Regions from separate parts of the Limosilactobacillus portuensis genome, predicted to be linked through region 1. Evidence: riboswitches for the same ligand, from Rfam matches in the RefSeq annotation. Region 1 holds a riboswitch; each other region holds the start of a gene.
The links. Region 1 has a riboswitch for thiamine pyrophosphate ahead of cytX (putative hydroxymethylpyrimidine transporter CytX). Riboswitches for the same ligand answer to the same signal wherever they lie in the genome.
Positions count from the first base shown of each region.

Region 2: linked by a shared signal. The riboswitch ahead of thiM (hydroxyethylthiazole kinase) and the one ahead of cytX (putative hydroxymethylpyrimidine transporter CytX) in region 1 are both predicted to bind thiamine pyrophosphate.
Region 3: linked by a shared signal. The riboswitch ahead of PRK60_RS00465 (ECF transporter S component) and the one ahead of cytX (putative hydroxymethylpyrimidine transporter CytX) in region 1 are both predicted to bind thiamine pyrophosphate.

Region 1 covers NZ_CP117296.1:1,051,825-1,056,098, reverse strand. Annotated here, with positions in the region: gene PRK60_RS05310 (dipeptide epimerase) at 1-339, shown strand, start outside; gene PRK60_RS05305 (ribonuclease H family protein) at 442-1,128, shown strand; gene PRK60_RS05300 (hydroxymethylglutaryl-CoA synthase) at 1,128-2,288, shown strand; TPP riboswitch at 2,304-2,411, shown strand; gene cytX (putative hydroxymethylpyrimidine transporter CytX) at 2,493-3,653, shown strand; gene lexA (transcriptional repressor LexA) at 3,713-4,274, opposite strand, start outside.
Region 2 covers NZ_CP117296.1:865,308-869,581, forward strand. Annotated here, with positions in the region: gene thiE (thiamine phosphate synthase) at 1-434, opposite strand, end outside; gene thiD (bifunctional hydroxymethylpyrimidine kinase/phosphomethylpyrimidine kinase) at 424-1,245, opposite strand; gene thiM (hydroxyethylthiazole kinase) at 1,270-2,049, opposite strand; TPP riboswitch at 2,114-2,219, opposite strand; gene PRK60_RS04380 (patatin-like phospholipase family protein) at 2,255-3,109, opposite strand; gene PRK60_RS04385 (LysR family transcriptional regulator) at 3,174-4,058, opposite strand; gene PRK60_RS04390 (flavodoxin family protein) at 4,158-4,274, shown strand, end outside.
Region 3 covers NZ_CP117296.1:92,524-96,797, forward strand. Annotated here, with positions in the region: gene PRK60_RS00455 (energy-coupling factor transporter transmembrane component T family protein) at 1-195, opposite strand, end outside; gene PRK60_RS00460 (ABC transporter ATP-binding protein) at 179-1,579, opposite strand; gene PRK60_RS00465 (ECF transporter S component) at 1,585-2,142, opposite strand; TPP riboswitch at 2,205-2,294, opposite strand; gene PRK60_RS00470 (nucleoside hydrolase) at 2,347-3,303, opposite strand; gene PRK60_RS00475 (NAD(P)/FAD-dependent oxidoreductase) at 3,428-4,274, shown strand, end outside.

The DNA.
Region 1 (4,274 bases):
CAATCAACCATTCCGTTAATGTTGGATGAAAGTGTATTTACACCAGCGGATGCCTTACGGGTAATTAAAGCGGGAGCAACAGATTATGTTAATATTAAATTAATGAAGTGTGGAGGAATCTACGAAGCAACTAAGATTAATCAGTTGTGTGAAAGTGCAGGAATTCCGTGCATGGTTGGTAGTATGATTGAGGCTCCTGAAAGTATTGCGGCTGCGGTAGCCTTTGCTAATGCTCACGCTAATGTTTACTTTATTGATCTTGACTCAGTTTATATGATTAAGAATGATCTCGATTTGGGCGGCCTTAAGCGGGTTGGAATCCATTTATGGCACGTGTAATTTTAAATTTCCTGGCATTATTTTATGATGCTGGGATTTTTCATTTTCCACATTACGTCTAAATTCGTTATAATTAATGTATTATTTTTTTCGAGGTTAGACATGAGTAAAGTATATGCAGTTAGGAAGGGGCGGCACCCAGGAATTTATCTTACCTGGCCAGAATGTCAGCAGGAAATTAATGGTTATCCGGGTGCGGTGTATAAGAGCTTTTCCAGTAAGTCGTTAGCTAGAGAATGGCTTGCTGGCGATGATAAAAGTCAAACAAAAGATAAAGATCATGATGGTAAGCTAAATGATCCAAATATCATTTACCTGTATACAGATGGTGGTTCACGCAATCACGGTAATAAGCCGGGGCAGCACGTTAAGCAAACAGATAAAGCGGCTTGGGCATTGCTGATCAGTAAAGGTAGTCAGCAATTTACCAAGACTGGTGGTGAGTTTGGCGCGACGAATAATCGGATGGAATTAATGGCGCTCCGGAATGCTCTCCAGATTTTAGTAAAGAACCAAAAACAAGAGGACCCAATTATTGCAGTTCTTGACTCACACTATGTCCTAGACCCGATCATGAAGAATTGGTTGAATGGTTGGCAACATCGGGGGTGGAAAACAAGCACTGGTTCACCGGTGGCTAATCAAGAGTTGTGGCAAGAGGTTATTCAATTACTACCACAGTTTAAGCAGCTACATTTTCAATGGACTAAGGGACATGCAAACAACCAAGGCAATGTTATTGTTGATCACTTATTAAACCAAACAATGGATCAAATGGGGGAAGAATAATGAAAATTGGAATTGATAAGATGGCATTTGCAACTACTGACGAGTATATTGATTTACGCGAGTTAGCTCGTGAACGGGGAGATGAGCCTGATAAGTACACGATTGGAATTGGTCAGGATCGGCAGGCAGTTGTTCCACCAACTCAAGATATTGTCACTTTGGGAGCAGCAGCAGCCAAGAAGCTATTATCCGAAGATGACAAAAAACATCTTTCCACTGTGATTGTAGCTACTGAATCGGGGATTGATAATTCTAAGGCAAGTGCCATTTATATCAAACATCTTTTGGAACTGGATGATTTTACCCGTGCAGTTGAATTAAAGGAAGCCTGTTATTCAGCAACGGCAGGGATTCAGTTTGCTAAGGGATTAGTTGCGATGAATCCTCAGTCGACAGTCTTAGTAATTGCAGCTGATATTGCTCGTTATGGGTTGAAAACACCTGGTGAGGTTACCCAAGGAGCTGGGGCAGTCGCAATGTTGATTTCTGCTGACCCTCACATCTTGGCTCTTGAGGATACTACGGTTTCATATACAAAGGATGTTATGGATTTTTGGCGGCCGCTTTACGCAACCGAAGCACATGTGGATGGCAAATACTCGACTAATGTTTACATTGACTTTTTCCTCCAATGCTGGCAACGCTATCAACAAATGACCGGACGCCAATTAGATGATTTTGCTGCCTTAACTTTCCACTTGCCATTTACCAAGATGGGGAAGAAGGCATTGGAGGCGCTTCTCAAGGACAATCAATCACCGGTTGCTAATAAATTGCGTGAGCAGCTGACCGCAAGTCAAAAGTACTGTCGTGAGGTAGGAAACCTCTATACTGGTTCACTTTACCTTGGAGTAATGTCACTCTTACAAAATGGTCAAGTTAATCCTGGGGACCGGATTGGTCTCTTTAGTTACGGTTCCGGAGCAGAAGGTGAATTCTACAGTGGGATTCTTCAGCCTCACTTTGAAAAATACTTGAGTGACGTTAAGGATGATCTAGCAAATCATCATCAGGTTTCAATTGCTGAATATGAGAAGCAGTTCAATTCACAACTGGGGATGAACCCGGATGATGTTGAATTAGATTGGCAATCAGATCCAGCACCGTTTATATTAAAGGGTCAAAAGGAACACAAACGGATTTATCAGGAAAAGAAATAAAGTGTTACAATATAATTAACACAAACGGGGAGCTTGTATAACAGGCTGAGAGGAAGATGTGATCTTCGACCCATGGGACCTGATTTGGATAATGCCAACGGAGGGAATTCAGTTAAGAATTTTAGAATCGATCAGGTAGGTGCCTGGTCGATTTTTCTTTATCAAGATCAAGTTTCGCTAATCAATAAAAGGATGGTGAAACTGATGCAACATAAGACATCACTGGTAGAAAATGGAATGATTTGGTGCGGCGCGGGAATATCAATTGCAGAGATTTTGACAGGAACTTACTTAGCGCCATTGGGAATGGTTAAAGGAATAACAGCCATTATCTTAGGTCATTTAATTGGCTGTGGGTTGCTTTTCCTTGCTGGAATAATCGGTGGCCAGTTGCGGATTAGTGCGATGGAATCGGTAAAAATCAGTTTTGGCCAATTTGGTGGAATCTTTTTTGCTAGTCTAAATGTTTTACAACTGATTGGCTGGACGGGAATCATGATTTATGATGGATCGCTGGCGGCTAATGGCCTTTGGAAGTTAGGCCAACCATTATGGTGCGGATTGATTGGATTCCTAATTATAGTGTGGTTAATTATCGGGATTCGTCGCTTAAGATGGCTGAACACCATTGCTTTAACTGCTTTATTACTTTTGACGATTTGGTTGTGCTATTTAATTTTTGCAGAGCCACATGTTAATAGCCACTTGGGGACACTATCATTTGGGCAAGGATTAGAATTGGCCGTTTCAATGCCCCTATCCTGGCTTCCTTTAATTTCTGATTATACTTCTGTTGCCCAAAAACCGATCCAAGCGAGTGGAGTTAGTGCGTTCACTTATGGTGTCATTAGCTGTTGGATGGCAATTATTGGTCTTGGCTCAACTCTATTAACCGGGCAGACAGATATTGCCAAAATAATGGTCGGTGCTGGTGTTGGAATTAGCGGATTAATTATTGTTCTCCTCTCAACGGTTACAACCACGTTTATGGATGCTTATTCTGCAGGAGTATCTGCGCAAACATTAAAGGTTAAGTGGTCCTCACGTTTAACGGCGATTATTGTAACCGTTATTGGAAGTGCTGGTGCAATTATTTTGCCGATGGATAATTTTAGTAACTTCCTTTATATCATTAGCTCAGTCTTTACCCCGATGATTGCCATTCAGATTATGGATCGCTTTGTTCTTCGGCTTGACAATAAGGATCGCTGGATTAGTTGGAATCATTTTATCTTATGGCTAATTGGTTTTATAGTATACCGCTGCTTAATGTTAGTAGATCTTCCCGTAGGAAATACGTTGCCCGATATTTTAATTGTGATCTTTTTGGTGTGGATTGTCGATCACAAAAAAAGGCAGGAATGAACAAAATTATTAGTTCATTCCTACCCTCAATAAAGAAACATTGCTAATTAAAGGGAAGTTTAGAAAATGTGGTCACGGTATAGACCAATAACCTTGCCAAGAATAGTAACGTTATCCAGATAAATAGGCGCCATTGCATCGTTCTCAGGTTGAAGGCGGAATCGGTGATTCTCTGGCTCTTTATAGAACCGTTTGCAAGTAGCTTCATTATCACTTGTCATTGCAATCACAATCTCACCATCTTTAGCGGTTGATTGCTTACGAACAATTACGTCATCACCATCAAGAATTCCGGCTTTGATCATGCTAGTACCGTGAATTTTTAACATGAATAATCCAGATGCATCTTTAATTGAAGGTGGTAGGGGAAAATAATCTGTGGTGTCTTCTACTGCTAAGATAGGCTGTCCTGCGGTAACAACACCGATCATTGGGATCTCTTTTTGCTCTGGTTCAATTCCTAAGAGATCTAATCCCTGTTTAGTAATCTCAAGTGCTCGCGGCTTGGAAGGATCCTTTTGTAGGTAACCTTCCTTGATTAGATTATTTAGGTGAGAATGGACAGTAGAGGTTGAGGAAAGGCCAACAGTTCCACAGATTTCACGGACTGTTGGTGGATAC
Region 2 (4,274 bases), 190 kb from region 1:
GACGTGGTTTCAAAGACGGGACCACAACCTAGATAGTCAATAGCAGATAAATGATTTGCTTTTTCTACTTCAGTAGCCGTGTTGCATGAGTAGCCAATAATTAACTTACCAGCTGCTTCTTTAATTACCTGCTCAATTTGTTCATCATCCTGGCCAACATGAACACCATCAGCACCAACACGCAATGCCATTTGAACATCATCATCAATCAAAACGGGAATTGAGTAGCGTTTTCCCATTTCGACTAGTCGCCTTGCCATGATTAATCGTGCATCGGCAGTCATGGTTGAATTATCTTTTTCTCGATATTGAAATGCGGTAATTCCAGCTTGCATTGCTTCTTCTACTTTAGCGAGGAATTCATAGGAATCATGGTGGGTGTCTTGAGTTCCGCCGACAAGGTATACTTGTAACATTTTTGGATTAAAGTTCATTATTATCGCTCCTTATTTTTGCCCAATGATTTAGTGGACCATGACCGTGACCAACGTTAATGCCTTGCTTAATCGTTGCTTCAACATAGGCCTTTCCAATTTTGAGGGCGTCTTCCATTGATTTGCCCTTAGCGAGTTCAGCAGTGATACAGGAAGAAATAGTATCACCGGTACCATGAGTATTCTGAGTTTGCTTTCGCTTGGCAGTCATCCAAAACGAGTGCCCATTCTCTAATAATACAAAGTCATTTGCTTCACCATCATTTGAAAAATGACCTCCCTTAACCAGGACATTCTTCGCTCCCATTGATTGAAGACGATGTCCAGCAGCTTCCATTTCAGCTTCTGTTGTGATCTTCATTTGAGCTAATTCTTCAGCTTCTGGAAGGTTAGGGGTAATCAAATCGGCGAGTGGCAATAGTTGTTCACGAACCACACTAATCGCATCCTCACTTAAAAGTTTAGCACCACCTTTAGCAATCATCACGGGATCTACCGTTAGTGGACCGAAATTATATTGCTTGAGGTTGTTGACAACGGTTTTGACACGGAGGGAATCCGCCAGCATTCCTGTTTTGCAGGCGCGGATATTAAAATCAGCAGCTAGGGAGAAAAACTGTTCATCAATTAATTTTGGTGGCATTGCTAGGGCATCCTGAACGCCAAGGGTATTTTGCGCTGTTACCGCGACAACAACCATTGTGGCAAAGACACCGCGCATTTGCATGGTTTTGAAATCAGCAGAGATTCCGGCACCACCTCCAGAATCAGTACCAGCAATTGTTAAAGCTTGAGGAAAATCATTTGTCATTTTTATTAGTAACTCCTTTATTTTTTACAATACTGAGAGAACTTCGCTGGATTTAATTGACGCTAGTTCATCCCGGAATTTGACTTGCCATTGGCCAAAGCCACTTGACTCTCTAGCAGCTTTGACTCCCGTGGCAGTAAAAACTGTAGTTGCAGTGCAGGCAGCTGTATAATAATCCTTGCTTACACCGAGATAAGCAGCAATAACACTGGAAAGAATATCACCGCTCCCTACATTAGTTACAAAATAACTAGTGGAAAGCTGATTAATAAAAGTATTATCGCCGTCTGTAATAATATCTGTTTTACCAGTCAGGACGACAATACAGTGATATTTATTAGCGACCGTTTTAGCAATCTCGTGAAGATCCGCTTGCCCACTGCCACTGTCAATTCCGCGTGAATGCCAGTTAACATTCGCTAATGCAGCAATTTCACCAGCATTTCCCCGAATAACAGTAAAGCGGTGGTCTTGTAATAGTTGTTTTGCAAAAGCTAACCGGTAATGACTAGCACCGATCGCAACCGGATCAAGCACCATTGGCTTTTGATTTTGGTTATTTTTGAGGATAGTTGTAATCTCGTTAGCCTGTTCTTCGTGAATGGTTCCTAGGTTAATCGTAATCGCATCGGCTAATTTCATCATTTCTGCTGCTTCTTGAGGTGCGGTAGACATGATTGGTGAAGCACCAATCGCACTCAACCCATCAGCAACCTTATCTGGAGTTACCATGTTAGGGATTGTCAGCACAACCGGGTTTTGATGACGAACTTGCTCTAATAGTTTTAGCTGTAATTTAGTCAAAATCTCACGTCCTAAAAAATGGAGCTACTAGTTAAGTGTTAACTAACAGCTCCATTATTTTTTATATATTGAGTTAGCATTTTCCTTCGCAAGTACTAGCTTAACAGGTTCAAGGGTCCGTATATCTTAATACATCTCAGTCTGGCAAACAGACACCCCTAATGCTGTTTATTAACATACCATTATAATAACATAGAAACCGCTTTTAAGCATTAAGGTAGTCAATTAAACTTGGTAATAGTTGTTCTGCTTCTTGACGCCCAGTTTCGTATAGTTTCCGGATCTTTTTAACGTTACTTTCTACTCGACCAACCTTAACGGGATGTTGGGGTGCAATATTAAAGATTTGTCCGGTCCTTCTAAGATGTTCAATCTGTGCTACTTGTTGGTTATAAACCTCTGGACGAAGGATCCCAGCTTCAGCAAACTGAGGATAGTCTTTGAAATAACGTCGGTATAATTGGCAAACTGGTCGACTTGACGGTTTCTTTCGGTAGCTAACATCGCGAGTACGGATCACAACAATTTTATTGTAGCCTTGTTCTTGGGCGACATCAAAAGGGATTGAATCAGCAATTCCGCCATCGAGGCAAAGACCATCAGGAGTCGGGGCAGGATCCATCATAAATGGCATTGAGCAAGAAGCAATTAATACTTGAGTCAATTTCTCACCCGTTAAGTCCGTAAAGAGTGCTTTTTTACCATCCTGAAGTCTAGTAGCAACAGCTGTGAAATGTGAGGCTGATCTGATATAGGCTCGTTCATCAAAGTTATGCCATGAAAGACCATGATCCTCGAATAGGTAGTTCATGTTGATCACTTGTCGTTTGAAAGGGCGCGTCATAGAAATATAGTCGCGATCATGACGATGGTTAATATTAATGTTTGCTGCTCGACCATATTGCTTTGCTACAAAGTTGACACCATTTAATGATCCAGCAGAAACGCCAATCACACTACTAAATTCAATGTGATTAGCGAGTAATGTGTCACAGACGCCAGCAGTATACTGTCCTCTAAAAGCGCCACCTTCAAGAACTAGCGCTGCGTTATATAGCATTGATTTCACTCCTTAGAATGTTGATAATTTATTGTAAGTCGTTTACCCTATCAATTTCAATCTTCTAAGAATTTTCAGCTTGGTCAGCAAATTCTTGAAGAAATTTTTCCATTACGGGAGTAACGACGGTGTTTTTCCGCCATGCAAGAACATGACCGGTGTCTTTATGTGGAGAAAAGGGGATAAATGTCAATTCGGGATCATGAAATGAATTAATGATCCCTTGAATTCCCAACATATAATAATCTCCGGCTTTCAGCAGTTCATAGGCATTGCTTGGTAAGTTATTTGTCGCCATAATATTTAACTTTGTTTGATCTAACTTTAAAACATCACTAATTTCATCACGAACAATATTCCGGGTGGGAATAATTAGTGGTAGCTTATACAGATCGCTTTTGGTAATCGAATGTTTTGCTGCTAGTTGATCAGATTTCTTGGTAATCAATCCCCACTGCTCATGAACTGGTAAAACAATAAAGTTATACTTGGCAGCCTCCACTGGTTCAATCAACACAGCAAAATCTTCTAAACCGGAATCCAAGCGTTGACGAAGCAAATCACCATTACCATCGTAAAGGTTAAAGCTTACCTTTGGATATTTTTTCTGAAAGTCACTAATAATCTTCATCACGAATTTTGAAACCTTTGAAACAACACAGCCAATATTAAGAACACCAGTTAATTCTTCCTTGGTGTTTTGAAGTTCCTGTTTTGTTTGGCTAAGCAAGGAAGGGATCGTAGACGCACGTTGTTGGAAGAGAATTCCTTCACTAGTAAGTTCCATTCGGCGCTGCTTACGGTCAAATAAAGTTACCCCGAGTTCTTTTTCGAGTTCAATCATTTGTCGGGAAAGAGTTGGCTGAGTAACATGAAGTTGTTGTGCAGCATGGGTAATATTATTCGTTTGTGCTACAGTTAAGAAGTATTTAATTACTCTTGTATCCATAATAGGGGTTCCTCGATTCAAATAGTGAATAGATAACACTATTTTAAGCTAAAATTTGAATAACGTAAATCGATTAGTTTTTGCGAAAGGAAGATAAACATGGTACGAAATGTCTTAATTCTTTACTATTCACAGTTTGGTAACACTGCTAAATTAGCTAGTGCAATTCATCGGCAGACAGGAGCTGATATTCTTCGTCTCCAAGTTCCTGAAGGA
Region 3 (4,274 bases), 960 kb from region 1:
AATAGTGATCAGAACTGCAATTCCAGGAATTAAAGGAATTAGCATTAGCCACATAAAGCGACGCCATGTTAGGTGGTGAAAAAGAAGAACGAGCAAAAGACAGACGATCAAAATTAGGTTTACATAAAGCTGATTTGTAAAGCTAATCTCAAGTGAAATGAGGAGAAGGAGGAGAAGTTTAATACTGGGATTCATTTTGTGATCCTCCTTGGTATGAAAGCTGCTGATTAGTAAGGTTAAGGTGATAATCAACTACGCCAGCTAAGTAATCCAATTGGTGACTCACAATTAGCAACGTTTGTGGAAAGGATTGCTTACTTTGTTCAATAAGTGCCAGTAACTTTTGTAGTGATTGATGATCGAGGCCAGTAAAAGGCTCATCCATTAGCAAAATTTCCTGTCCCATTACCAACATGACAAGGTTTTGGATGAGTTTTCGCTGACCACCACTCAGTGAATAAATAATTCTTTGACTAATGTCAGGTAAACCGACCATTGCTAAAAGTTCTGTTACCGTCTTTCGAGTTAGAAACGGATTATGACCATTCTTGAGGCTTAACAGTAATTCTTCACCGACAGTAACGTTTAAGAATTGCTGATTAGTTTCTTGGAAGATTAGACCGACCTTGGAATAATATTTCCCGGGGAATATTTTTTGGATATTTTGCCCCTTATATGTTATTTCCCCCTGATAAGGAGTTAGCTTAGCAATTGATTTGAGGAGAGTTGATTTTCCCGCACCACTAGGACCAGTTAATAAGGTGATTTTGTTCTGAATGATATTTAAACTGGTGGGCCTAATAAGGGAAGTTTGATTACGGCTTACAGCATAATCTTTTAATTCCATAACGATATTAGCAGTTAGCGGCGGAACCTTAGTGGTGAGTCTGTTCCTATGTTGGTGATTAGCATTTTCTAAAAGCATCAAACTATCATGGTGTGACAGTAGAGTGACTTTAGAATTGTGAAACTGAACAACAAGCTGACTAAACTTTTGGTAATTATGGAGATCGTGATCGCTGATAATGATCGTTGTGCCATTTTCATTTTGTAGTTGGGTCAGCTTTTGAAGGAGAAACTGTCGGTTAGCTTCATCAATACTTGAAAAAGGTTCGTCTAGTAGAATGATCTCTGCCTTCATAGCAATTGTAATTGCCAACGCAACTCGCTGTAATTGACCGCCAGAAAGGGTAGTTAGTTTTTGCTGAGCAAGTTTCTCTAAGCCGACAAAGCTTAGGGCACTCTTTACCTGCTTGTTGATTTCTTCGTGGGGAACTTGAAGATTCTCTAGGGTAAACTCTAATTCATGTTGCGGGGTATCCATCGTGAATTGCATCGCTGGATCTTGAAAGAGCATTCCAATTCGTTGCCCGTGGGGAATGGCAACTTTTCCTGAACAGCTGCCACCATATTTTGGAAGCAAGCCAGCGATCAACTTCAGCAGGGTTGTTTTTCCACTGCCAACGGACCCGCTAAAGATGATTGAAGTATGAAGTGGTAATTCAAGGGAGACGTCATTAAGGATCGGCTGACCGTCCTCATATGAAAATGTCAGGTGTTGAATAGCGATTGATTCCATTTGTTTTACCTCGGAAGAACGTGACTTCTGTTTAATAGGTTAACAATGAGCTTAACAAGGATGCCAGTAAAGAAAAACATTGATAACCAGCGAACAATCAGCATCACAATTAACATTGAAAATGGAAAATGGCTGTAACCATTGCGGAACCAGTCCCAGGCAAATGTCAGAATCGTGGTAGTGGTTGCGGAGAGGAGTAAGGTCACCCAATTGTATATTTTATAAAGCGTTAAGGTAAAACCGAGCTCAGTCCCGATCCCTTGAACCAGCCCTGAGAGCAGAGTGGTCACACCCCATTGATCACCGAGGAGCATCTCCACAACGGCACTGAGAAATTCACCGAGAAATGAGGCACCAGGAAGACGGAGCATAAAACCAGCTAACGGACCAGCCATACACCAAATACCTAATGTAATATCGTTAGCCATTGGTCCATAGCCAAAGGGAGTCAGGGCAATTGTTAAGCCGTTGTAGAGCAGACCAGTTGCTAAGTAGATCACTCCAAAAACGATCCCGATGATTGCTAAGAGAATAATGTCCTTTAAATGAAATTGATGAAACATAATGATTCCTTTCTTGGGGAAAGAAAAAGAACCGTGACAAAAAATGCCATGGTTCCTTAAATGGTCGATTAAAAACGCGCTTCCTTCGCTAGCATTATCTAGACAGGTTCAATGGGTCTAATCTCAGCCAAGTGGCACCCCAGACATATAATTTTCTTTTATTATTACCATCATACAACAAAAATGGGTTCTTCGACAGTTAATTTAGTGATTAGCTAAAAGATTAGTCAGGTGGTTCATAAAGACGGAAACAAATCGTTCTTGGTTAACGTTAATTGCCACCTTAACATTTGGGTGGGGTTCATTCAGCCGTGTTTTATCACCGATTGTTCGGGCATAATTATGCTTATTGGTAATAACCTTCATTGGCAGGGCAAGGGTGGTTACAAATGATGGGTCAATTGCCACGCCAACTGCCAATGGATCATGAATTGCACAGCCACGCTTATCAATTCCTAACCGGTAATAGGCATCAATGTAGAAGTCGGTAAGATCAGCATAAGCAATTCCAGCCCGTGTTCCCAAATTGCGCCACTGCTGAGTTTCTTTTTTCGTGAGGAGGGTCCGTAAAGTAACGTCAAGGCCGACCATTGTAATTGGTAATGGACTGGTAAAAACCTCGTTAGCTGCTTCGGCGTCTTGATTGATATTCGCCTCGGCAACATCGCTAACGTTTCCTTCGACCGTTAGCGCACCACCCATTAAAGTAATATTACCGATTAATTGGCTAATCTGTGGATCCCGATGTAGTGCAGCAGCAAGATTTGTCAATGGGCCAGTAGGAACGATAATGAGATCTTTGCTGTACTGGTGGGCCGCCTCAATGATAAAGTCGACACCATCTTTTTCTTGAACTTGATGGCGCGGTTCGGAGAGTGAAATATCACCAATTCCGTTGCTTCCGTGGATCTCCTTGCTGACTTGCATGACATTGAAATGATCAGTAGTACTTGAATGGCTAAGGCCCTTAAAAACAGGAACATCTTGGCCGAGTAATTCAAGAAGCTGTAATGAATTTTTAGCGGTTTGTTCTAGTAAGTTATTACCATAAGAAGCAACAATCCCAATTAAGTCAATCTGTGGGTCAGCAATTGCATACGCAAGAGCTAACGCATCATCGACCCCGATATCTAGGTCCAAGATCATTTTTTTAGTGGCCATGATATTTTCCTCCATTTAGCTAGTTATTTATTTCAATAATAGCTAAATGATGAAGACCCCGCAATTTTAATTTTAGTAAAAATCAATTACAATAAGAAAAAAGAACAGAGAGGAGCCATTACGAATGGCAAAGATGTATGACATTACAATTATTGGTGGCGGTCCCGCAGGAATGTTTGCGGCATTTTATTGTGGACTCCATGAATTAAACGCCCAATTGATTGAAAGTTTGCCCCAACTTGGCGGTCAAGTTAATGCTCTTTATCCGGAAAAACAAATCTGGGACGTTGCGGGACTTCCGGGAGTTACGGGACATGAACTAGTAAGTCAGCTTCAAAAGCAACTTGCTGTGGCTCCGGTTGACCAGTTTACAGGTGAGACTGTTGAGGACGTTGTAAAGGAAGCAGATGGAACGTTTACAGTTAAGAGTGCTGATCGCATTTCGCATTCCCGGGCAATTGTGATTGCATTAGGAAACGGTGCATTTAAGCCCCGAAAATTAGCTCTTGATGGAGCAGATGAAATTGAAGGACACCAGCTTCACTACTTTGTTACTCACCGCGATGACTTTGTTAATAAACGAGTAGCTGTCCTAGGAGGCGGGAATTCAGCAATTGACATTGCTTTAATGCTTGAACCCGTAGCTAAGCAGGTTTCGTTAGTTCACCGTCGGGATCAGTTTCGGGGGATGGAACATTCTGTTTCGCTTTTAAAGAAGTCAAGCGTGGATCTGGTTACACCATTTTTGCCAAAGGAACTTCAAGTGGAAGATGATCGATCCGTTACGTTGAAACTAAAGAAGATGCGAAGCGATGAAATGACAAGTTTGAACGTTGATCGGCTTGTGGTTAACTATGGCTTTACGTCCAATAATGCGGCACTTGATCAATGGTCGCTTGATTTAGCCGCAGAACGAAACTTGATTAAGGTTGATTCAACGATGCAAACAAATATTGAAAATGTTTATGCGA